DNA from 3 places in the Rhodoferax sp. GW822-FHT02A01 genome. Region 3 is predicted to be linked to each of the others. Evidence: riboswitches for the same ligand, from Rfam matches in the RefSeq annotation. Region 3 holds a riboswitch; each other region holds the start of a gene.
The links. Region 3 has a riboswitch for cobalamin ahead of cobM (precorrin-4 C(11)-methyltransferase). Riboswitches for the same ligand answer to the same signal wherever they lie in the genome.
Positions count from the first base shown of each region.

Region 1 (7,595 bases), 910 kb from region 3:
GGCAGCCACACGGCGTCGCAATCGGGCACCGCTTCATTGGCCAATGGCGAGAAGAAGCGCAGCGTTGCGCCCATGGACTGCAGGCAATCCAGGTTGGCTGTGTAGATAAAGCAGAACGCTGCATCGCGCGCGATGGCAATGGTCTTGCCCGCCAGCAACGCGGGCACTGCACGGGCGTCGTGCAGCAGAGGGAACTCGGTATCCCAGCGCCGCAGGTCCTGCAGGCTCATCTGCCCCAGTGGCGTGTCCTGCAGCGCGTCTGCCGCAGCATCCAGCCGGGCCATGGCATCAGGCACTTCGCTGGCCACCGTGAGACCGAGGTGGCGCTCCGGCAGCGTCATATCGGCATTGCGCATGACCGCGCCCAGCCAGTTGCGGGCCTCGGGAATGGCGTTGCGCAGCATGTAGGCGTGGCCCGTGCTGGCAACGCGATTGGCCAGTACGCCTGCCCATGGCAAGTCCTTGCGGTAGTGCTGCAGACCAAACGCCAGTGCGCCAAAAGTACCTGCCATGGCGGAAGCATCCACCACGGCCAGCACATGCAAACCAAAGCGCTGCGCCAGATCGGCCGCACTGGGCTCACCGTCGTACAGACCCATGACACCTTCGACGATGATCAGATCGGCCTCATGTGCCGCCGCCGTCAGCCGCGCCTGGCAATCCTCCTCACCTGTCATCCACAAATCGAGCTGGTAGACCGGCGCCCCGCTGGCCAGTGTGTGCCAGTAGGGATCAAGAAAATCAGGCCCGCATTTGAAAACCCGTACCCGCCGCCCCTGCCGCGCATGCAGACGCGCCAGGGCCGAGGTGATGGTGGTCTTGCCCTGGCCCGAGGCCGGGGCGGCAACCAGGATGGCGGGGCAGCGGGTAGAAGGCATCAAAACTTCAGCTTCGCAGTTGCAGTGACGGCACGACCTGCTTCCGGATAGATGGAAGTCGTCACGCCAGCGGCGGTACAACCATAGGCCTGGGTGTAGTACTTGGTATCTCCCAGGTTGCTGACGCCCAAAGCAAACTCAGCCGACTTCATGGAGTAGGAGTAACGCGCGTCGACCGTGGTGTACGACGGCATGGTGCACTTGTTGGCAAAGTCGGGGCTTTGCGACGAAACCCAGTTGACACCAAAGTTCAACAGATGGCCGGCCGCAACCTTCCAGTCCAGGCCCAGACCGGCGGTATGTGCAGGCACCAGGGCAACGTCCTTGTCGGCGTACTGGCCGGACACAAAACGGGCCTGGCGCGCTGCCGCATTCACGCGCAGTGCGACGGATGTGCTGATATCGTGACGGCCTTCAAACTCGACGCCTTCCCTGCGGGTGGGATCAAAATTGACATTGGCGCCGTCGTAGCCAAATACGGAATTGGGTCCGATGGCGGTGCCGTCGTAGCCGATCTCGTTGTTCAGATCGCTGCGGTACCAACGCAGTTCCGCGCGGCCCTTGGCATATTGCCAACGCGCACCCAGTTCCACGTCTTTGGAGGTCTGTGGCTTGAGTGAAGTGCCGGGAGTCACAAAATTGATCTCGTCCACGTTGGCAAAGCGAAAGCTCTGGCCCGTACGGCCATAGACGTGAACGCCCTGCCCCAGATCCTGCGTGAGCCCCACATCCCAGGCAGTTTGCGAGTCATCCACGCCCGTGGCAACCCCGTCGCGTGTCTTCTTGACAGTCTCATTGCGCACGCCCAGGCTCAGCCGCGTTCCCGAGGGCAGGTAACTTATATCGTCGGTAATGTAGATGGCGTTGGACTGCGATCTGGCTTTGGATGGGGCGAGATCGTCGTACTTCCAGTCGCCCATGTCCGCACCCACGGTGAAGACATTGGCAAACGTCTCACCCTTGCGTTCGTTGCGCGCACGCAGGTTGGCACTTATGGCGTCCACATTTGCATCGGAGTAGTAACTCGGGCTGTAGTAGGCCTGCTTCTTGTTGCGCTCGCCATAGTCAAACCCCAGCTTCCAGTCCTCCAGGATGGCTTCTGCAAACACACCATAGACCTCGCTCTTGATCTGACCATAGTTCACCATGGACTTTGCAGTGTGCGGATCGGCGTCATATTGGGCCGCCGTGAGTGATCCTGGCAATCCGCTGTGCAACAGGTTGCGCGCAGCCTGGGCTCCCACACGCAACCAGTCGTTGGACCATTGCACCGTAGCGTCCAGATTGTTGTTGGTGGACGCAAAATTGTCCCGGTGACCGTCGGATTTGCGCTCGGAGCCCGCTACATCCAGCGAAACGGCTCCAGCCGCCACCGTTGCGCTGGTACGAAGTTCCTGCAACCCATAGCTGCCCGTGGATGCGGATACCACTGCCGCATTGTGACGCTCCACGCCCTGGCCTGCCTTGGTGCTGATCAGAATGGCGCCGCCGGTTGCGCCTTCGCCGTACATCACGGCCGCATTGCCCCGGATGACCTCGATTCTTTGCACGGACTCAATCGGGATGATTCCCATATTGGTTCCCGACAGATCCTGTTCGTTGAGTCTGCGTCCATCCAAGATCACAACCTGGTTGCTGTCCGACGTCTGACCGAAACCACGCAGATCAACAGCGTAATTGTTGCCACCGCTGGTGTCCAGACGCCCGGGCACGCCCAGAATCTTCATGATGGCCTCGCTCACCGAGGTGGCTCCGGATGCTTCGATTTCCTGGGCGGTGATCACGCTCACTCCATAGGGAAGTGCATCCACCGATTCCGAAAAGCGGCTGGCAGTGACGACCACTTCCCTGAGAAGGTTGACGGATTGCGCCTCTGCGCCCATGGAATACGCTGCACACAGGGCAACACCAAGCACGCTGACACGTGCACCCAAAACTCTAGACTTCATATTGAAAACAACCCGACTGAATACCCTTGCTGTCTTCCCCGACGGCGTATGGGCGTAAAAGGTCGCACCAACGTGCAACCACCTGGTTGGCCGGTATCCGGGCTGATGGAACGACCCTCATCGCCTTCCCGGACACGTGTTCAAGTGTCCAGTGGCTGTGATGAAAGCTGCGTCGGAGGACGCGTCCACTTACCGTTGCGGGGGCAGCGCAGGTTAGGCTGACCTGAATAGGTCCGGCCCTCCTGCTTCCCGTTGAACTGCGGCGTGTGAACCACACCGCGAGCACCAACGAAAGCATTTTAGCCTGAGGCCCTCGCGCCAAACCCTACAATGCGACTTCTATGGTGAACAACGCGACACCCATGTCGAAACCGTCTCAAGTCGACCAAATTGCCGAGCGTGTGGAACGTTTGCTGCTGCGCTATGCCGAGGTGCAGCGCACCAACGCCCTGCTTGCCAGGCAGCTCGAACTCCTCACGCAGGAACGAGACTCCCTCAAGTCCCGTCTGAGCGCGGCCCGAGCGCGGGTGGATGCGCTGCTGGAGCGATTGCCGGAATCCACTGCACAGAAGGATGCGCCATGAACCAGCTAGAAGTGCAGATCATGGGCCAAAGCTATTTGCTGGGCTGTCCCGAAGGCGGTGAAGAGCGTCTGCGCGAAGCCGTGCAGCGGGTGGACGAAGCCATGTGCAAGATCCGAGATGCAGGCAAGGTGCGTGCGCGTGACCGCATTGCCGTGCTGGCAGCACTGAATCTGGCATTCGATCTTTCCGACAAGGGTGCTGTGGAATCCGTGGCCGTAGAAGCGGCAGCTGCGCCCTCGCAACCGGCCTCAGCTTCCGAAGACAATGCCGTGCTGCAGTCCCTGCTGACCCGCCTGGACGACGCCTTGAGCGAAGACGGCCAGCTGCTCTGAATCTTTTTGCAGCCAATCGCAGGGTGCCTGGCACGCGGCTGAAAGCTGCGCCTACAATGGAGTGGTCTGCGAAGCTCGCCGGGCTTTATATTTCCTTGAACCAATGCTCATTGAGCCTGGGCTTGGAACATTGCCACTCCAGCGTGATCATCTCGCGTCAGATGAACCCAAGGTTTGTGCTGACCTCGCCCACCTGAACCCCGGTTCAGGATGCCGGTCCGGTGGCATTCGCAGACACCTTATTCAACCCCCTTGCATGACGCTGGAACCCCAACTGATTTTCGAGCTGGCCATGCTGGGGCTCGCAGGTGGCTTTCTGGCCGGGCTGCTGGGAATCGGCGGCGGCATGGTGCTGGCTCCCTTCATCACCATCATCCTGTCCACGCGCGGCATCAGTGCCGACCTGGCGGTGAAGATGGCCATCGCCACCTCCATGTCCACCATCGTTTTCACCTCGCTCTCCAGCATGCGTGCGCATCACCAGCGTGGCTCGGTGCGCTGGGACATTGCGCGCGGTCTGGCACCGGGCATTGTGCTGGGCGGCATCGTGGGAAGCCTGGGTATTTTTGCCTTGCTCAAGGGAACGACGCTGGCACTCATCTTTGCGGCCTTCATCAGTTTCTCGGCGACCCAGATGTTTCTGGACAAGAAGCCCAAGCCCGGACGGACTATTCCAGGCATGGCAGGACTGCTGGGAACTGGGGCAACCATCGGTCTGGTGTCCGGGTTGGTGGGGGCCGGAGGTGGCTTCATCAGCGTGCCGTTCATGGTGGCCCACAACGTCGCCATCATCAACGCCGTGTCCACCAGCGCGGCACTGGGCTTCCCCATTGCAATAGCCAATGCAGCAGGATATGCAGTGGGTGGACAGGGAGTCAGCGGACTGCCGCCCTGGTCACTGGGTTACATCTGGCTACCCGCACTGGCGGTCATCGCCAGTTGCAGCGTGCTCACGGCCCCCCTGGGCGCCGCGCTGGCACACCGCCTGCCCGTGGTACAACTCAAGCGCATCTTTGCGCTGGTGCTCTACCTGCTGGCAGCGTACATGCTGTGGAAGGGCCTGCACGGCTGAGCGCTACGGATTGAGCGCTGCGGCCTCACTGTCGAGTGCGGGTTCGTAAAAGTAGCAGATGCGTTGGCGTGGCTGCAGATAGTCCAGCGCTGTGGCCGGCAAGCTCGAAGGCTTGAGGCTTCTGCGAATGCTGGTGTTGGGCGCCAGCTCGAGATCCAGTACCGCGGCCTGATGCCGTGGGACTGTTGGTTCATGCACCAAGATGCGGGGTTTGAGCGGCCGCGCCGAATTCACCGAGACCACCATGGCATGGCGCTCGTCATTGAGCTGCACTACCGAACCGGGTGGATAAACCCCCATCATGCGGATGAAGGCACTGAGCACATTGGCGTCGAAGCGTGTTTTCTGCTGGGAAAAGATGGTGGAAAGCGCTTCGTGTGGCGTCATGGCCGCACTGAGCTTGCCCGGATTGCATAGGCCGTCATAGCGGTTGACCAGCGCCAGTATGCGCGCATTGAGCGTCATCGCATCACCCTTGAGGTGCTGCGGAAAACCGCTGCCATCCACCATTTCATGGTGCTGCGCAATGGCCCTGACGGTGCCGGCAGACAAGCCCATATGGCGGGCCAGTTCTACGCCCTGAACTACGTGGTCCTGATAGACCTTGAGCTCGCCGGACGAGAAGTTGCTCTCCCAGCGGCGCACGCGCTCGGGCAACTTGATTTTTCCCATATCGTGCAAAAAGGCCGCCAGACCCAGTTCATCCAGCGCAGTGCCTTGTACGCCCAGGGCTTTGCCCAGGAGCAGCGATATCACCGCCACATTGACCGGGTGCATGGCACTCTTGTCACCCGCTGCCTCTGTCAGAAGGCGTATGGCCACATCACCCTGAGTCAACATTTCCGACGTCAGTGATTGCACCATGTCTTGGCAAAGTTGTGCAGCGTTCTTGGGGTCGGTCTGCAACCACTCCATCGCCTGCCGGTATTGCTGAGTGGTTTCCGTGAAGCGGCGCTCGCATTGGCCCGCCTTGAGCGCGGACTTTGTGGCGGCCGTCGCAGCCTGTGTCTTTTCCGGTGCGGGAGGCTGGAAGGAAGCGCTCAATGCCGATGCTGCGGGAGAGGGCTCCCCACTTCCAATCGGGTCACTGCGGGCAGGAACATACCGGATACGGTCCACACCCAGCGACTTCAGGGTGTCAATCTGACGCTCGGTGGTAATCTTGAAACGGCTGCTGGAAAAGGGATGGGCCAGCCATCCCAAATTGAGATCCACAAACAATCCGACGCGCAAATCGTCCAATGCAACGAAGTCGAATTCGTCTGTATTCATAAACCCAAGTATCCGTAAGGTGCCGTTTGGAATAATGTTCGGCAAATTCCCCTTGCAACCATTATGACTATGGCCAAGTGCCCCCTACGTGTTCGCAGCGCACTTTTACAAATTAAATCAGCAGGCTTTAAGAATGTCTATCAAATAGGCAACACTTGATCTGGAAACTGGTCAAAGCAATGCACCTGCTCAAGCAGCTGCAAGACCTGTGCAGCATCGCCCAGACCGCTGGCTGTGCTCATGAGCGTCGCCGTGGCACACGCCACGCCCTTGGCAAATGCCTGCACCGGGCTCTGCTGCTGTGACAGGCCCCACACCATTCCAGCGACGAAGCTGTCACCCGCTCCGACTGCGCTGTGCACTTCCACTTGCAGCGGCGGCGCGTACCAATTCCCCTGCTGCGTGACCATCAGCGCGCCCATTTCCCCCATGGAAACCACCATGATCTGCGCAGCACCGTGCTGCACCATATCCTTGGCCATATCCCGGACTTCATACAGACGGGACAAGGGTTTGTCGCAGAGGTCCCGCAATTCATGCAGGCTGGGCTTGACCATGTACACGCCGTGCGCCAGTGCAGCTCGCAAGGGCTCGCCGGAGGTATCCACCACCAAGGCAGCGTGGGCGCGTTGCACCACTTCCGACACGCGGGCATAGAAATCCACTGGAACACCCGGGGGCAAACTGCCGCTGGCCACCACCAACGACTGCGGGCTGCACAGCTTTTCAATATCCACCAATGCCTGCTCCCACTCCTGTGTCGTGAGTTCTGGGCCAGGCAAGACAAATCGGTATTCGTGCCCCGTGCTGTGTTCGAGCACCGTAAAACTTTCGCGAGACGAGGCGCTGATGGCAAAGGGGTGACAGGAGACACCTTCATGCTGCAACAGCGACAACATGACCCGGCCCATGCTGTGGCCAGCGGTATAAAAGGCCAGCACGCCAGCTCCGAGCTTGTGCAACTCACGCGCCACGTTGACGCCACCGCCACCTGCGCGGCGTTGCATAGGCTCACAACGCAGCTTGCTGGTGTGCCGCACTTCATCGACGGCCGTGGACACATCCAGCGCCGGATTCATGGTGATCGTCAGTATGTTGGTCATGGCAAAAAGGTTAGCACAGCACGCATGAAAAAACCCTGCTGAAGGTCAAGCCTCAGCAGGGTTTGCCGGTCTGTGGTGCCTGCGGCACCACAGGGGATATCACCCCATGTGCAGACCACCGTTGACGGAAAAGTCAGCACCAGTGGCATAGCCACCTTCATCACTGGCAAGCCAGGCCACGATGGAGGCAATTTCCGACGGCTCGCCCAGACGCTTCACGGGAACCGTTGCAACGATCTTTTCCAGCACGTCTTCGCGGATGGCCTTGACCATGTCGGTACCGATGTAGCCTGGGCTCACGGTATTGACGGTAACGCCCTTGGTCGCCATTTCTTGGGCCAGAGCCATGGAGAAACCGTGCATGCCAGCCTTGGCAGCCGAGTAGTTGGTCTGGCCGGCCTGGCC
Region 1 is NZ_CP152376.1:4,531,944-4,539,538, forward strand. Features, by position in the region: gene AAGF34_RS21490 (cobyrinate a,c-diamide synthase) at 1-878, opposite strand, end outside; gene AAGF34_RS21495 (TonB-dependent receptor) at 878-2,827, opposite strand; cobalamin riboswitch at 2,898-3,132, opposite strand; gene AAGF34_RS21500 (DUF904 domain-containing protein) at 3,190-3,411, shown strand; gene AAGF34_RS21505 (cell division protein ZapA) at 3,408-3,743, shown strand; gene AAGF34_RS21510 (sulfite exporter TauE/SafE family protein) at 4,000-4,815, shown strand; gene AAGF34_RS21515 (HD domain-containing phosphohydrolase) at 4,819-6,087, opposite strand; gene AAGF34_RS21520 (1-phosphofructokinase family hexose kinase) at 6,228-7,190, opposite strand; gene phbB (acetoacetyl-CoA reductase) at 7,290-7,595, opposite strand, start outside.
Region 1: it holds a riboswitch for cobalamin, as region 3 does, so the genes downstream of both, AAGF34_RS21495 (TonB-dependent receptor) here and cobM (precorrin-4 C(11)-methyltransferase) in region 3, are expected to answer to the same signal.

Region 2 (7,595 bases), 2.4 Mb from region 3:
CCATGGGGTTGGGCAGACCTGCATTGGGGTAGCAACTGATGAAGGTGTCGGGTGCCGCCCGGTGCAGTTCCTGGATGTAAGGGCGCATCAGCGCCGCACCCAGCGCGCAATTCAGTCCGACCGCCAGGGGCTGTGCATGGCGTACGCTGTGCCAGAAGGCGGTGACGGTCTGGCCGCTCAGAATGCGCCCCGACGCATCCGTCACCGTGCCGCTGATGATGATGGGCAGGCGCTCGCCTGAGTCCTCGAAATAGCGGTCAATGGCAAACAGGGCCGCTTTGGCATTCAAGGTATCGAAGATGGTTTCGACCAGCAGCACATCGGCCCCGCCCTCAACCAGCGCACGGGTCTGCTCGTAGTAGGCCACGTTGAGCTGTTCAAAGTCGATATTGCGTGCACCCGGATCATTCACATCCGGGCTGATGCTGGCGGTCTTGGGTGTGGGGCCCAGTGCGCCCACCACAAAGCGCGGCTTGTCCGGCGTGGAAAACTTGTCGCATGCTGCGCGGGCCAGGCGGGCCGATGCCGCATTCATTTCAACGGCCAGGTCCGCCATATCGTAGTCGGCCTGCGCAATCGTCGTGGCCCCGAAGGTATTGGTTTCAATCAGATCGGCGCCGGCTGCCAGATAGCCTTCATGGATATCGGAAATGATGTCGGGGCGGGTCAGGCTCAGCAACTCGTTGTTGCCCTTCACGTCCTTGTGGAAATCCTTGAAGCGCTGGCCCCGGTACTGTGCTTCGCTCAGCTTGAAACGCTGGATCATGGTGCCCATGGCGCCGTCCAGAATCATGATCCGCTGGTCCAGAATCTCGGGCAGCTGCTGGGCGCGGGTGTAGCGCGAAGGCGTGGAGGTTTGCATCAACTCTTTCATACAGATACGGGATGGTCGCAGGCCATGCTCTCACAGCCTGCGATTGCGGCCCGTAGTGTACGCAAACAGGACTCAGGCCTCTATTTCCAGCGCGGTTGTGGGTCTTGCACAGCAGGCCAGGATGTAGCCCTCCGCGATGTCTTCGTCCAGAATGCCGCCGTTGTGGCTCATGGTGACCTCGCCGGATAGCTTGCGCACCCGGCAGGTGCCGCAAATGCCGGATTCGCAAGCTGCAGAAATGCGAACGCCACTGGCACGCGCCGTTTGCAGAACCGTTTTCCCGGGCAGGCACTCCGCCTGCAGGTTGGAGTCCATGAAGCGAATGGGCAGCGTAGCCGGTCCCGCTTGCTGGGCTTCACCAACTGCGGCGTGCGTGCCAAGCACTTCGGCTTCGGCTGCACCAAAACTCTCCTGGTGGTAGCGCGACATATCAAATTGCGCAGACTTCAGCATGCCTTGCACGGTGCGCATGAAGGGATCGGGGCCGCAGCAGAACACCTCACGTTGCTGGAAATCGTGCGCCATCTGCGTGAGTGGCAGCGCATCAATGCGCCCGACAAAGCCCGGCCAGCTTTCCCGCAACGACCTTTGCTCCACCAGGAAGCGCAGCGACAGGCCCGGCATCTGACTGCCCAGCAGTTCCAGTTCCCGTCGGAAGACGATTTCTTCCGGTGCGCGAGCGCAGTTCACGAACACCACATCGGCGCCGGGCGCGCAGTCGTACAGCCAGCGCAGCATCGACATCATGGGCGTGATGCCCGAGCCCGCGGAGATGAACAGGTACTTTGCCGCCGGATGCTTGTGCAGTGTGAAGTCACCGTACGGCCCCATGGCCTTGAGCCGGGAACCTGACTTCACGTTGTCGAACATCCATTGCGTTCCTACGCTACCGGGCTGTGCCTTCACTGTCACCGCTATGGCATGGGGCCGCGACGGACTGGACGACAGGGTGTAGGTCCGGTTCAGAACGCCGTCCTGCGCCGGCAGCTGCAGCGTAATGAATTGCCCGGGCTTGTAACGAAACCAACTAAGCGTGTCGGAACGGAACGTGAAGGTCTTCACCCCCGGCGCCTCGTCGACGACGGAGATCACCTCCAGCCCCTGCTGACTGTCGTTCCAGGGCTCCATCTCATCCAGCGTCCGGAAATTGCCTGCATGCGTCACAGCGTTCATCTCATGCTCCTCAAACTACCTGACCCAGCTTGGGCTTTTCGATTTCGGCCAGACGTTGCGCCATGAAGCCGGCGTACCAGTCCACAAACTGGACCACGCCGCCTTCGTGCATCTCGGAATAGGGGCCCGGCTCATAGGCTGGAGACTTGATGCCAAACGCGTTCTCTTCGACGATGCGCCGGTCTTCGTCATTGGTCTCGGTCCAGACCTTGGTCAGTTCCTTGAGGTCGTAGTCGACCCCTTCGACCGCGTCCTTGTGCACCAGCCATTTGGTGGTGACCGCCGTCTCCGTGGCACTGATGGGCATTACCCGGAAGGTGACCGCATGGTCGCCCAGCACATGGTTCCAGGTGGTTGGGTAGTGAAACAGCAGCAGCGTTCCAATGCGGTCGGCAGACACGCTGTCCGACAGGTTGTTGCGTACCGCGCGCTGACCCGTCATGGTGTAGCTCACGCCATCACCCAGCAGGGGCGCGCGGCTGGTGCGGTACTGGCCGGCCTGGTCTATGCGAAAACGCGAAGGCAGACCTGCCGCCTCGCAGCGGTCCCAATGCGCCAACATCTCCGGATCGTTTTCCGCGCCCTCCACGCCGGTAACGGTCGGCGCTTCGGGGAAGGTCTTGCACAGCGCCGGGTGGTTTGCCGCGCAGTGGTAACACTCGCGGTTGTTTTCCCACACGAGCTTCCAGTTGCCCTTCTCGATGATGGTCGACTCGAAAGCGATCTTTGCGTCGGTCAGGCGGTGCGGTGCGAAATACGGCTCCACCATTTGCCGGAACGGCTCGAAGTCCATCGGGGTTTGCGCCAGACAGATGAAGATGTAGCCCCCCACATCTTCGCAAGCAACGGGTTTCAGACCGAACTCCGCCTTGTCAAAGTCCTCAGGCATCTGCCGCGCAAAGACGAGTGAGCCATCCAGGTCGTAGGTCCATTGGTGGTAAGGGCAGACCAGACGGGCCGCCGTGCCACGGTGCGATGCGCAGACCCGGCTGCCGCGGTGGCGGCAGGAGTTGTGAAAAGCTCTGATTTGCCCGTCCCGTCCACGCACCACCACAATGGGGTAGTCGCCCACCTGAACCGTGAAGTAGCTACCCGGCTTGGTGACCTCGCAGTTGTGCCCGACAAAAAGCCAGTCGCGGTACCAGATCAGGTCCAGGTCCTGCTTGTAGAAGTCGGGGTCGATGTAAAAGGGCTGTTCCAGAGTGAAACCGTCCCGTCTGCTGCGAAGCAGATGGAGCATCTTGGTGCGTGTGTCCATGTGAGTCCTTAAAAAAACAAGAGGACTGAACGCATGGTGATGCAAGAGGACAACACGGAAGGTGACGTAGTCTGACACGCCCCGTGTGCTCAGCCTCTTGACCGCCCGCCGCGATCAGCCGAAATCCAGTGTTTCCAGGCTGGTTTCCGGGCTTCGATGCCGTCCTGTCGGGACTGGAGGCATCGTTACCGTTGCGGGGGCAGCGCCGGTATCACACCGGCTTCCCAATTATCCCGATGGAGAATTTCCGCCAGGCACCTAGAACGTGGTGAATGAGACCACAGGGAGATTCAAATGGACCTATGCGAAAGCGACGTCGCGCGTACACCCTGCGACGCGGGTGGTCAACAGGGTTAACACGTGCTATTGGGTGCTGATGCGGCTGTCGGTGAAACGGCTGTCCAGGCCCTTTTCCTTGAGCTTGCGCTCCAGTTCCTCGTTCTCCAGCTGACGCTTGCGCTCGGCCTGTTTGCGCTGCTCCTCCTGGCGCATGACTTCGAGCTCTTCGGGCGTGGGTTCCTTGTCGAAAGACAGGGTTGGGCCGTCCGCGCCGGGCGGCTCGCCACGGCGGCTCTTGAGCTTGATGGCAAGGCGCAGCTCGTTGGCGGAGTCGGCATTGCGGATGGCTTCCTCGAAGCTGATGTGGCCCTCGTCATACAGTTCGTACAGGGCCCAGTCAAAGGTGCGCATGCCCAGTTCGCGCGATCGTTCCATGATGGTCTTGATGTCGCCGAACTGGCCTTTGAAAATGCGCTCGGCAATCGTGGGCGTGTTGAGCAGGATCTCGATGGCTGCCTTGCGCCCCTTGCCGTCTTCGGTGCGCACCAGCCGCTGCGAGATGATGGCGCGCAGGTTGGCCGACAGGTCCATCAGCAGCTGGTTGCGCCGGTCTTCCGGGAAGAAATTGATGATGCGGTCTATGGCCTGGTTGGCGCTGTTGGCGTGCAAGGTGCCCAGGCACAGGTGGCCGGTTTCGGCAAAGGCAATGGCGTGCTCCATGGTCTCGGGGTCGCGGATCTCGCCGATCAGGATCACGTCCGGCGCCTGGCGCAAGGTGTTCTTCAGCGCATGGTGCCAGCTGTGGGTGTCCACTCCCACTTCGCGGTGGCTCACCAGCGACTTCTTGGAGACATGCACGTATTCCACCGGGTCTTCCACCGTGATGATGTGCCCAGCCGAGGTGTGGTTGCGGTAGTCGATCATGGCGGCTAGCGAGGTGGACTTGCCTGAGCCGGTGCCGCCGACCACCAGCACCAGCCCGCGCTTGTTCATGATGACGTCCTTGAGCACGGGCGGCAACGAGAGCTTCTCGAAATTGGGAATCTCGGAGGCAATGGTGCGCACCACCATGGCCACGTTCTGCTGCTGCACATAGACGTTGACGCGAAAACGCGACACGCCGGGAATGCTGATGGCAAAGTTGCATTCCATCTCCTTGGCGAACTCGGCGCGCTGCTTCTCGTTCATCAGGGAGTGGGCGAACATCTTGGTCATCTCACCGTTGAGCTTCTGGTTGGTCAGCGGCTGCATGCTGCCGTGGGCCTTCATGCTGGGGGGAAAGTCGTTGGCAATGAACAGATCCGACCCACCGGCCTGGCTCATGGCGGCCAGGAGTTTGTGCATGTAGGCGCGGGCCTGCTCTTCGTTCAAGGTAGACATAGGCAATCGGGTAGTTGGTTGGACGGGCGACAGCGGTGCAAAGTATGGGGTGCATCGGGCATGGGGTCAACACTGCGGCCTGAGCAGATCAGGCCGGGCTGCGTCACAATGGGCCATGCCTTGGCTGTCACAAATTCTTCTGATCCTGCACCTGGAAGTGCAGTCTTTCATCCGCTACCCGCGCCTGATTGCGGCCACGTTTCTGGTGGCCTGCATCCCTGCGTTCTACTGCTTTATCTACCTCTCCAGTGTGTGGGACCCGGCTGCCCGTGCCATTGCCTTGCCGGTAGGCCTGGTGAACCTGGACCAGGGCGTGGAATACCGTGGCCAGGTATTCAACGTGGGTTGGGAAGTGGCCGCCACCTTGCGCAAGAAGCAGACCTTTGGCTTTCAGGACTTTGAACGGGAAGACCAGGCGCGCGAACAGGTGCGCAAGGGTGCGCTGGCCTTTGCGCTGGTGATTCCCAAGGACTTCAGCTCCAACGCGCTACCAGGCCACGAGGCCGGTGCGGGCAAGCTGGTGGTGTACACATCAGCCGGCAACAACTACGAGAGTGCGCAGTTGGCCCGCAGCTTTGCGCGTGAGCTCGGCCACGACGTGAATGAAAGCCTGAACGAGCGGCGCTGGCGACTGGTATTGCTCAACGCAGCGGGTTCGCAACGCAGTGTGGAACGGCTGCGCGATGGTGTCGACCAACTGCGTGCCGGAGCCCACGAATTGAGCAAGGGTATGGGCCCGCTGGTAAACGGTGCGCAGCAGGCTGCCACGGGTTCTCAGCGGATCAACAACGGTGTAGACCAGCTCAGCAGCGGTGTGCGCCAACTGGCCAACGGCCTGCGCACCATGGATGCCAAGCATCCGCGCGGCTCCGATCTGGACCGTCTCAGGAGCGGCGCCGAGCAGATGGCCGCGGGCCACGTCGAGTTGTCCAAAGGCATGGTCGAACTCAAGACCGGCAGCCAGGCCATACGCACCAGCGTGGCCGCGTTTCGCGACCAGGCACACGACAGCATTCTGGTGCCGAGCAAGGTGGCAGAGAGCCTGGACCAGTTGCACAGCGGCGTGACCCAACTCGATGCAGGATTGCAGACCGCGCTGGAGGCGCAGGGCAAGTTGGCCGAAGGCGCCGACGCACTCAGTAGCGGCGTCGGTGCCCTGACCACTGGCGTGCGCGCCATGAACCAGGGCCTGCACACCATGGTGACCAAACTGCCGGAGGACAGCCTGCTGGACGAGCTGGACAAGGGCACCGATACGCTGCAGGCGGCCAACACCGCACTGGCAAGCGGCGCCGTCACGGCGCAACAAGGCGCCGCACGCCTGAGCGCCGGGCTGGAGTTGCTGGCCTCCTCGCTGCCTCCTGCGGTGGAAAAACCGGACGGCAGTGCCCAAGGGCTGGCCAACTCCGTCAGCCCGGTGGTGGAAGTGGAGGCGCCCGTGCCCAACAGCGGCAGCGGCTTTGCGCCCAACATCATCCCTGCGTCCCTGTGGCTGGGTGCGGGCGTGGCCGCCTTTCTCATCCATGTGCGGTTGCTGCCGGTGCGGGCGCAACACTTCTCCGGCTCGGCCAAACTCCTGGGCAAGATCACGGTTCCGCTGGTGATCGTGCTGCTGCAAGCCGCCTTGCTGTATGCGCTGGTGGTGTTTGGCCTGCGCATACCCGTGGCCATGCCAGCGCTCTTCACGATCACGCTGGCGCTCTCGGCCATTACCTTTCTGTGCATCGTCATGGCGCTCACCCGTGCCATGGGGGACGCGGGCAAGGCCCTGTCGATGATTTTCCTGGCTGTGCAGCTCTCCAGCTCGGGCGGCATCCTGCCAGTGGAACTCAGTGGCACGTTGTTCAGCGAGATCAGTCCCTGGCTACCTCTGACCTGGGTGGTACGCGCCATGAAGATCTGTCTGTTCGGCGCCTATGAAGGAGCCTGGCAGCATCCGCTTACCGTGATGGGGCTGACTTGTCTGGGCGCACTGGTGTGCGCCTGCTGCCTGGGCCGTTGGCAATATGTGCGCCCCACCGAGATGCGCCCCGCGGTGAACTTCTGACGCCACGCGCCACCTCCCGCGGGCAGTGGCAAATTGTCAACACCGTTTAAAAAAATTCCCGTATGGCGCGTGCAGCGCCTGTGCCTGTGCTTGAATAGAAATCAGCGCATTGTTTAAAGGAATTTTGCACAGGAGGTCTCCATGGCATCTGGCAGTCTGGTCCCGCAATCACCACCGTTCCGTTTACCCGTGGCGCAAATGCGTCAGGTGTTCCAGACGCAGGAGGTTGAACGCAAACTCGCCAAGCTGCAGGGCAACGAGCAGGACAACCTGCGCACCACCTACCAGCGTATGCTGGAGCGCGGACCGGAGCGCTTCCAGGTCAAGCCCTCGGGCGTTCCGGATATGAGTGAGCTGTACCAGTCACTGCCGAATTTCACGGAAGTGCTGGACGACGTGAAGCGCCATGTGGCACTGGCCCAGGACTGCACGGATGGCATTGAGGTGACACCCATTTTGCTGCTGGGTCAACCCGGCATCGGCAAGACGCACTTCGCCAAGAAGCTGGCTGACCTGCTGGGCACCGGCATGACCCTGGTTCCCATGAGCTCCATGACCGCGGGCTGGCTGCTCTCGGGTGCATC
Region 2 is NZ_CP152376.1:3,092,454-3,100,048, reverse strand. Features, by position in the region: gene AAGF34_RS14480 (homocysteine S-methyltransferase family protein) at 1-862, opposite strand, end outside; gene AAGF34_RS14475 (hybrid-cluster NAD(P)-dependent oxidoreductase) at 947-2,047, opposite strand; gene AAGF34_RS14470 (aromatic ring-hydroxylating dioxygenase subunit alpha) at 2,058-3,305, opposite strand; cobalamin riboswitch at 3,425-3,582, opposite strand; gene AAGF34_RS14465 (PilT/PilU family type 4a pilus ATPase) at 3,669-4,964, opposite strand; gene AAGF34_RS14460 (YhgE/Pip domain-containing protein) at 5,080-7,011, shown strand; gene AAGF34_RS14455 (AAA family ATPase) at 7,153-7,595, shown strand, end outside.
Region 2: it holds a riboswitch for cobalamin, as region 3 does, so the genes downstream of both, AAGF34_RS14470 (aromatic ring-hydroxylating dioxygenase subunit alpha) here and cobM (precorrin-4 C(11)-methyltransferase) in region 3, are expected to answer to the same signal.

Region 3 (7,595 bases):
GCGGTCGCTAGGAGACAAGCACATGAAAATCCGAGTCCCTTCCGTCTTGTCTGTGGATGGCAAAGCCGCCCTTCAGGAGGCCGTTGATCGACTGGCACACGCCAACCCATCCATGGACGCCTCCAGGCGAAACTTCTTGCGTCGAACCATGACGTTGGGCGGCCTGAGCATGCTCACCGGCTGCACGCTGGTCGACGAGGACAGTGTGGAGACCGCACTCACGCGCATCTCACGCCTCAATGACAAGGCACAGGCTTGGCTGTTCGACCCCAATCGGCTGGCGCCCACGTATCCGGATTCCATGATCACGCGGCCGTTTCCCTTCAATGCCTTCTATGGCGAAGACGAAGTGCGTGCCATCGACGGAGACAGCTTCCGCCTGGAGGTCACAGGCCTGGTGGCGGACAAACGCAGCTGGACCTTGCCCGAGTTGCGTGCAATGCCGCAGATCGATCAGGTGACCCGCCACATTTGCGTGGAAGGTTGGAGCGCCATCGGCAAATGGGGTGGTGTGTCCTTCGCGGCCTTCTTGCGACGCGTGGGCGCAGACCTCAGCGCAAAGTATGTCGGGTTCAAGTGCGCTGACGACTACTACACCAGCATCGACATGCCCACGGCCCTGCATCCCCAGACTACCCTGGCGCTGACCTATGACGGACAGACTCTGCCCGCCAAGTATGGCTACCCCATGAAGCTGCGCATACCTACCAAGCTTGGCTACAAGAACCCCAAGCACATCCAAGCGATTTTTGTCACGAATACCTACCCTGGCGGTTACTGGGAAGACCAAGGGTACAACTGGTTCGGAGGAAGCTGAGTCCGCTCGGCTTGTTCCAAACATCGGCACTTTTGCCACATACATCACTCTGTGAATTGAAGGAAAAAACCATGAACAAACTGACCGCAACCATCCTGTCCGCCTGCATGCTGATCGCCACAAGCGGTGCCATGGCCGCTGACGAAATGAAGAAGGACGCCATGGGCAAGGATGCCATGACCAAGGACTGCATGAAAAAGGACTCCATGGGCAAAGACGCCATGGGCAAGGACTGCATGAAGAAGGACACCATGGGCAAAGACGCCATGAAGAAGGATGCCATGGGCAAGGACGAGATGAAGAAATAAGTCGTATCGTTGGTGCCGCAGCCGATGCCAACGGCCCAGCAATGGGCCAGGCGCATCGCGGTGCGGGCACTGATGCGGTCCGCTACGCAGGTAACTTCTATCGTGTCTTTATCAGCACTCTCCGGCACTTCGTCCATCGGGCCTGGCAACGGTGGGGGCGGCGCACCGGTCGCACTGCAAGCCAAACTGGCCCAATGCGAAAGACAGTTGGGCGACTGGCAAGCGTGCCCCTCAGGAAAAACCCCCGAAGGAAAACGCATCATCGAGAACCTGCAGTCTCAAATCAGAAACATCGAATCCCGCATGGCAGACGCGGACAGCGTGAATGCACGCTCGCCGTCAACTGGTTCGTCCGGTTCAGCGCTTTCGTCAGCACCGGTTGCTGCTCGGCCTGTGGGTCTTGGCGCCATCGGTGGTCTGGTAGACGTATTTGCCTGACCGCAACGCGCCCTTATGAGCAGGAAAGGCTGACCGCCTGCAGGGTTTCACCGGTCTGGATGTCGGAGACAACCAGGTTGATTTGGCGGGGGTGATCCGCCTGCGCGGGGATTGCATAAAACGTCAGTGTCTGGGCTCCCTCGTAGCGACCTACGGGCGCGTACTGCCGGACGACAAAGTCATGCTTCAGATACTCACCCGCGTTCTCACCTGCCTTGACGTGTGAGCTGTAGTTGTGCTCGGTGGTGGTCCAGTATGCGGTCCACGGGCCCGAACCTGCCACAGGGGTTACGCGTGCTTCAAAAGCGTTGGCGCGTGTACCGCCTTGCAAGTGAATCGTTGCCTTTGCGCTTGCGTTGAAATCGACGGCCTGCAAGGATTGCCTCCAGTTGGCCCAGTCACGCCCGTTGCGCACCAGTTGGGGGGTGTAGATGCCGCTCAATCGATTGGCGAATGCAATTTCCCTCTGGCGTACGGTGAATGCGGGATTGGCAAACGGATCCTTCCAGCCGATGTAGTCCCAATAGGCAACGTGGAAGGCCTGTGCCACCACGGGCTTGCCTTTCATGGTGGATAGCCATTGGTCTGCTGGTGGGCAGGAGCTGCAGCCCTCCGACGTGTAGAGCTCAATCACCGGGGTCAGTCGATCACCGGAGGTGACCTCACACGACGTGGGTGCAGCCCATGCCACGGCAGAGATCACCGCTGAAGAAAACCACAAGGCCAAGGGCCTAAAAGTAGGGAGGTGCATATGGAAAACATAGTTGGTGGAGATGCTCATTGGTCGGCCAACGCCTGCATTTCTTACTCGCATAACTACGTATAGCTAGCTATGTTTTTGTATGCATACATGGAAGTGGTCTTGCCATGCAATGCGAAAAAAAGAGCGCCATTGCAAAAAATGTTCTGCTAACATCCGCCCACGTTAAAGGTGTTCCCTGACTGTTCAGTTGAGGGAATTAAACGGGAAGTCGGTGCGTTGGTTCCATACAGGGGCCAACAATCCCAACGCTGCCCCCGCAACGGTAAGTGAGACAAGCTTGGTACGACAGCCACTGTGCGAAAGCATGGGAAGGCACCAAGTAGGTGATGCAAATCTCCACTCACGAGCCCGGAAACCGGCCTGTAACGCATACGTGCGGCATTGCGGTGGGCGATGTGGGCTGGTTGCAGGTGCTGGTGCACTGCTGCTGTCTCTCATTCTTTCTCCAACGTGTTCGCGTTTTGCATCTTGTACGCGGGTGTGCGTCTGGAGAGTTGGAATGAATATCCATTGGGCGTGCCTGCCATGAGCGGCACTGTCTGGTTTGTGGGCGCCGGTCCGGGTGACCCGGATCTGATCACGGTCAAGGGCCGCGACCTGGTCGCGCGCGCCGGTGCCATCCTCTATGCGGGTTCGCTGGTGAGTGCTGCGGCCTTGAGCTGGGCCGCGCCCGACTGCGTGGTGGCCGACAGCAAAGACATGACGCTGGAGCAGATGTCGGACTGGTTGATTGCGCATGCCAGCCGCTGCGACACCGTGGTGCGTCTGCAGACCGGCGACCCCGGCTTGTATGGCGCCTTGATTGAGCTGGTGCAGCCGCTGGACGCCGCGGGTGTGCCGGTGCAGGTGGTGCCCGGTGTGTCATCGGCGATGGCGTCTGCTGCCGCAGCGGTGGAGAGCCTGACGCTGCCGGAGGTCACGCAGACCATGATCTTCACCCGCGTGGAAGGCCGCACGCCCATGCCTGATGGCGAGTCGCTGGAAGAATTGGCGGCGCACCACTGCACGCTCTGCATATTTTTGAGCATCACCCTCATGGGCAAGGTCACTGCATCGCTGCGTGCGGCGGGCTGGTCGGAAGACGCACCCATCGTCGTGGTGCACAAGGCCAGCTGGCCGGGTGAAGAAAAAATAGTTCGCGGCACGCTGGCCACTATCCAGGCGCTGTGCCGCGAGGCCAAGATCGTCAGCCAGTCCATGATCATCGCAAGCCCCACGCTGGGCGCGCGCCACTGGACCACGCTGGCCAAGTCCAAGCTGTACGACGCCAGCTTCACGCACCGCTTTCGCCGCGCCAGTGTGCCCAGCGCAGCACTGGTCGCAGACCCTCACGCATCTTCCATGAAGGAACTTCCATGAACACAGAAACCATTCTCTTGGTGGGCCACGGCTCGCGCGAACCCTCCGGTAACGCAGAGATCGAGGCCTTTGCGGAACAGTGGCGCGCGCGCAAGCCGGGCTGGCGCATCGAGGTCTGCTTCATCGAGTTTTCTGACATCACCCTGAGTGAAGGGCTGCGCCGTGCGGCGCAGGGCGCCACGCGCGTGCTGGTGGTGCCGCTCATCCTCAACGCGGCGGGCCATGTGAAGATGGATATTCCGCAGGCCATTGATGGTGCGCGGCTGAAGTTTCCGGGTGTGCATTTTTCTTACGCGCCGCACCTGAGCGCATGCGACCCGATCCTGCAGATACTGCGCCGCCGTCTCAAGGACGCCATGCAGACGCTGGACATGCCCGACCCCACCAGCACCGGTGTGGTGGTGCTGGGCCGCGGCTCGTCGGACCGGCAGGCCAATGGCGACATGGCCAAGATGGCGCGCTGGCTGATGGAAGAGACGGACCACGAGCTGGTGGACCTGGCCTTTACCGGCATCACCTATCCCCGCCTGGAAAAGGTGGTGCAGCGCCAGAGCCTCTTGGGCATGAAGCAGGTCGTGGTGATTCCCTACTATCTGTTCAACGGCACGCTGGTGGAACGCATCACCCGGCAGGTGGAAAACCTGAGGGCGCAGTACCCCACGCTGCGGCTGATCTCCACAAAATATTTTGGTTTTGAGCGCGAGGTATTCGAGCTGCTGGAAGAGCGCGTTCAGGCACTGCGGCAGGGTGCGCCCATCCAGCTTATGCCCTGCGATGGCTGCAAGTACCGCAGCTTTGCCGAGGAGCACGGCATGGGCGGCCACCACCACGACGACACGTTGCCGCACGACCATGCACATGATCACGCCCACCCGCATGCACATGACCATTCGCATGCCCACGGACACGCTGCGACCGGAGCCCACGCATGAGCGGGATCAACACCAACGTGGTGACCGAGCAGCTCACCGCTGCAGGCCGCGCCATCGAGCACGACTCCTTTGCGGTGATCGACCGCGAGGTGCAATCGCACAACTACAGGCCCGAGCAGTGGCCGGTGGTGCGCCGCATGATCCACGCCAACGCCGACTTTGACTTCAACGGATTGACCGAGTTCCACCCGGTTGCGGTGGGGGCTGCGATCAAGGCCATTCGTTCGCGCACCACGCGGGTGGTGGCCGATGTGGAGATGATTTGCGTGGGTCTGTCGGCGCCGCGGCTGCAGCACTTTGGCATCACTACACACCACTTCATCAGCGACCCGGATGTGATCGACGCGGCTGCCCTGGAGGGCACCACGCGCGCCGTGCAGGCCATGCGCAAGGCCCACCGGCAAGGGCTGCTGGACGGCGCCATCGTGGGTATTGGCAATGCGCCCACGGCCTTGATTGAAATCGTGCGGCTCATTGAAGAAGAGGACGCCAACCCGGCGTTGGTAGTGGGCATGCCGGTGGGCTTTGTGTCCGCTGCAGAGTCCAAGGCCCTGATGGCCCTGAAGATCGATGTGCCGTGGATCGTCATCCGGGGCCGCAAGGGCGGCTCCACGCTGGTGGTGGCGGCCATCCACGCACTGCTGGGCTTGGCAGAGGCACAGGAACTGGGTGCATGATGAACAAAGACGCGCCACGCGGCACGCGCACCGGATTCACCACCGGTGCCTGCTCTGCTGCGGCTGCGCGCGCGGCGGTGCTCGGCCTGGTGACAGGCGAAGTGCCAGCCACCGTGGAGTGCCTGCTGCCCAATGGGGACGTGGTTACCTTTGCCGTGCAGGATGGTCGCGTGGACGTGAGCGCCGGTGTGGCCCACGCTATGGTCATCAAGGACGCGGGCGACGACCCCGACTGCACCGACAAAGCCCACCTGACGGTGGACGTGCGCCTGCTGCCGCACAAGGCTGGGCAAGTGGTGCTGACCGGCGGCTTTGGGGTAGGGCGGGTCACCATGCCGGGCCTGGGGCTGGAGGTGGGCGGGCCCGCCATCAACCCGGTGCCACGCCGCAACATCGAAGCCAATGTGCGCGCCGCAGGCCACAGCCTGCTGGACGAAGTGGGGCTGGAGGTCTGCATCTCGGTGCCGCAAGGTGTGGAGATGGCCAAGAAGACGCTGAACGCGCGCCTGGGCATTCTGGATGGCATTTCCATCCTGGGCACCACCGGCATCGTCAAGCCGTACTCCACCGCTGCCTACCGCGCCAGCGTGGTCCAGGGCGTGCAGGTGGCGGGCACGCTGGGCCATGGTGTGGTGGTGTTGACCACTGGCGGGCGTACCGAAAAATTCGTGATGGAAGAGTTGCCCTCGCTGCCGCAGGCCGCGTTTGTGCAGATGGGGGACTTCCTGCGCTACGCCCTGGGTGCAGCCGTCAAGGCCGGCATTGAGAAAGTGGTGATAGGTGGCATGGTGGGCAAGCTCACCAAGATCGCGCAGGGCGAGACCATCACCCACGCCGGCCGCGCCGAAGTGGACACCGGTCTGCTGGCCGAACTGGCCGCTGGCGTGGGCGCGGCACCCGATGTGTGCGAGGCCATTCGCGGCAACGAGACCGCGCGCTACGCCGGTGAGCGCATGGATGCGCTGGGCCTGGGTGCGGCGTTTCATACCGCGCTGGCGCAGCGCGTCATACAGACGCTGCGCGCGCGCTACCCCGATCAATTTGAACTGCAAGTGCTGGTCTGCGACTTTGATGGTCGCAAGATAGCGGAGGCTTCGTGAACACCGACAACGTATTGGAAAAATGCCGCATCCTGGGTGTGCTGGACGATGGCGCAGCCAGCCTGGGAGCGCAAGCCCGGCAACACCTGTGGCATGCCGATCTGGTGATTGGCGCTGAGCGCACGCTCAAGCTGCTCGCCAAGGAGATTGCACCGCATGCCGAGCAGCGCGACCTCACGGGTGCGCTCAGCCAGGTGCCCGAATGGATACGCGCCGCGCAGGCTGACGGCCGGCGTGTGGCGGTGCTGGCCACCGGCGACCCGCTGTGCCATGGCATTGCGGCTTACCTGGCTTCGCGCCTATGCATAGAAGCCATCGAGGTATTCCCCAACGTATCCACCCTGCAACTGGCGTGCGCGCGCCTGGGCCTGCCCTGGCAGGAGATGCGCTTTGCCTCGGTGCACAGCAAGGACGCGGGCGAGTGGCAAGCGGGCGCAGCGCCTGACCACGGCCTCTATGCCTTGCTGCGCGACATTCGCCAGCACGACCGCCTGGCGGTGTTGACCAGCCCTTTCAACACGCCGGACCGCATTGCCCGCATGCTGGTGACCGAGCAGTTGGATGGCGAGTGGGAGATGGCCGTAGCCGAGCGCCTGTGCCAGCCCGAGGAGCGCGTGGTCAGCGGCGTGACCATCGCTGCGGCTGCGCAGTTGCAGTTTGCCGACCCGAACGTGGTGCTGCTGTGGCGCACGCGCCAGCGCGCGCCGCAGGTGCTGTTTGGCCTGCCGGACGCCAGCTTTGAGCAGCGCCACCCCGAGAAGGGCCTGATCACCAAGAACGAGGTGCGCGCCGTGTCGCTGGCGCGCATGCAGCTGCGTGCCGACAGCGTGGTGTGGGACATAGGCGCAGGCTCTGGCAGCGTGGGCCTGGAGGCGGCGCGCCTGTGCCGCAACGGCCATGTGTATGCCATCGAAAAAAATGAGGACGACGCAGCCATCGTGCAACGCAACCGGCTCGCCATGGGTATCAGCAACCACAGCCTGGTGCACGGCAAGGCGCCGCAAGGCTTGCAGGACTGGGCCGACCCCGACGCGGTGTTTGTGGGCGGCTCCGGTGGCGAGCTGGCGGAGCTTATTGCGTTGATTCTGCAGCGCCTCAAGCCACAAGGCTGGCTGGTGATGAACTTTGTGACGCTGGAAAACCTGGCTGCTGCGGTGGAGGCCCTGAAGGCCAACGGCGCCACCTGGGACGTGCTGCAACT
Region 3 is NZ_CP152376.1:5,442,509-5,450,103, reverse strand. Features, by position in the region: gene AAGF34_RS25750 (cytochrome b/b6 domain-containing protein) at 1-11, shown strand, start outside; gene AAGF34_RS25745 (molybdopterin-dependent oxidoreductase) at 23-817, shown strand; gene AAGF34_RS25740 (pentapeptide MXKDX repeat protein) at 889-1,125, shown strand; gene AAGF34_RS25735 (hypothetical protein) at 1,228-1,563, shown strand; gene AAGF34_RS25730 (DUF1223 domain-containing protein) at 1,577-2,284, opposite strand; cobalamin riboswitch at 2,476-2,705, shown strand; gene cobM (precorrin-4 C(11)-methyltransferase) at 2,852-3,685, shown strand; gene AAGF34_RS25720 (sirohydrochlorin chelatase) at 3,682-4,617, shown strand; gene AAGF34_RS25715 (precorrin-8X methylmutase) at 4,614-5,294, shown strand; gene AAGF34_RS25710 (cobalt-precorrin-5B (C(1))-methyltransferase) at 5,291-6,394, shown strand; gene cbiE (precorrin-6y C5,15-methyltransferase (decarboxylating) subunit CbiE) at 6,391-7,595, shown strand, end outside.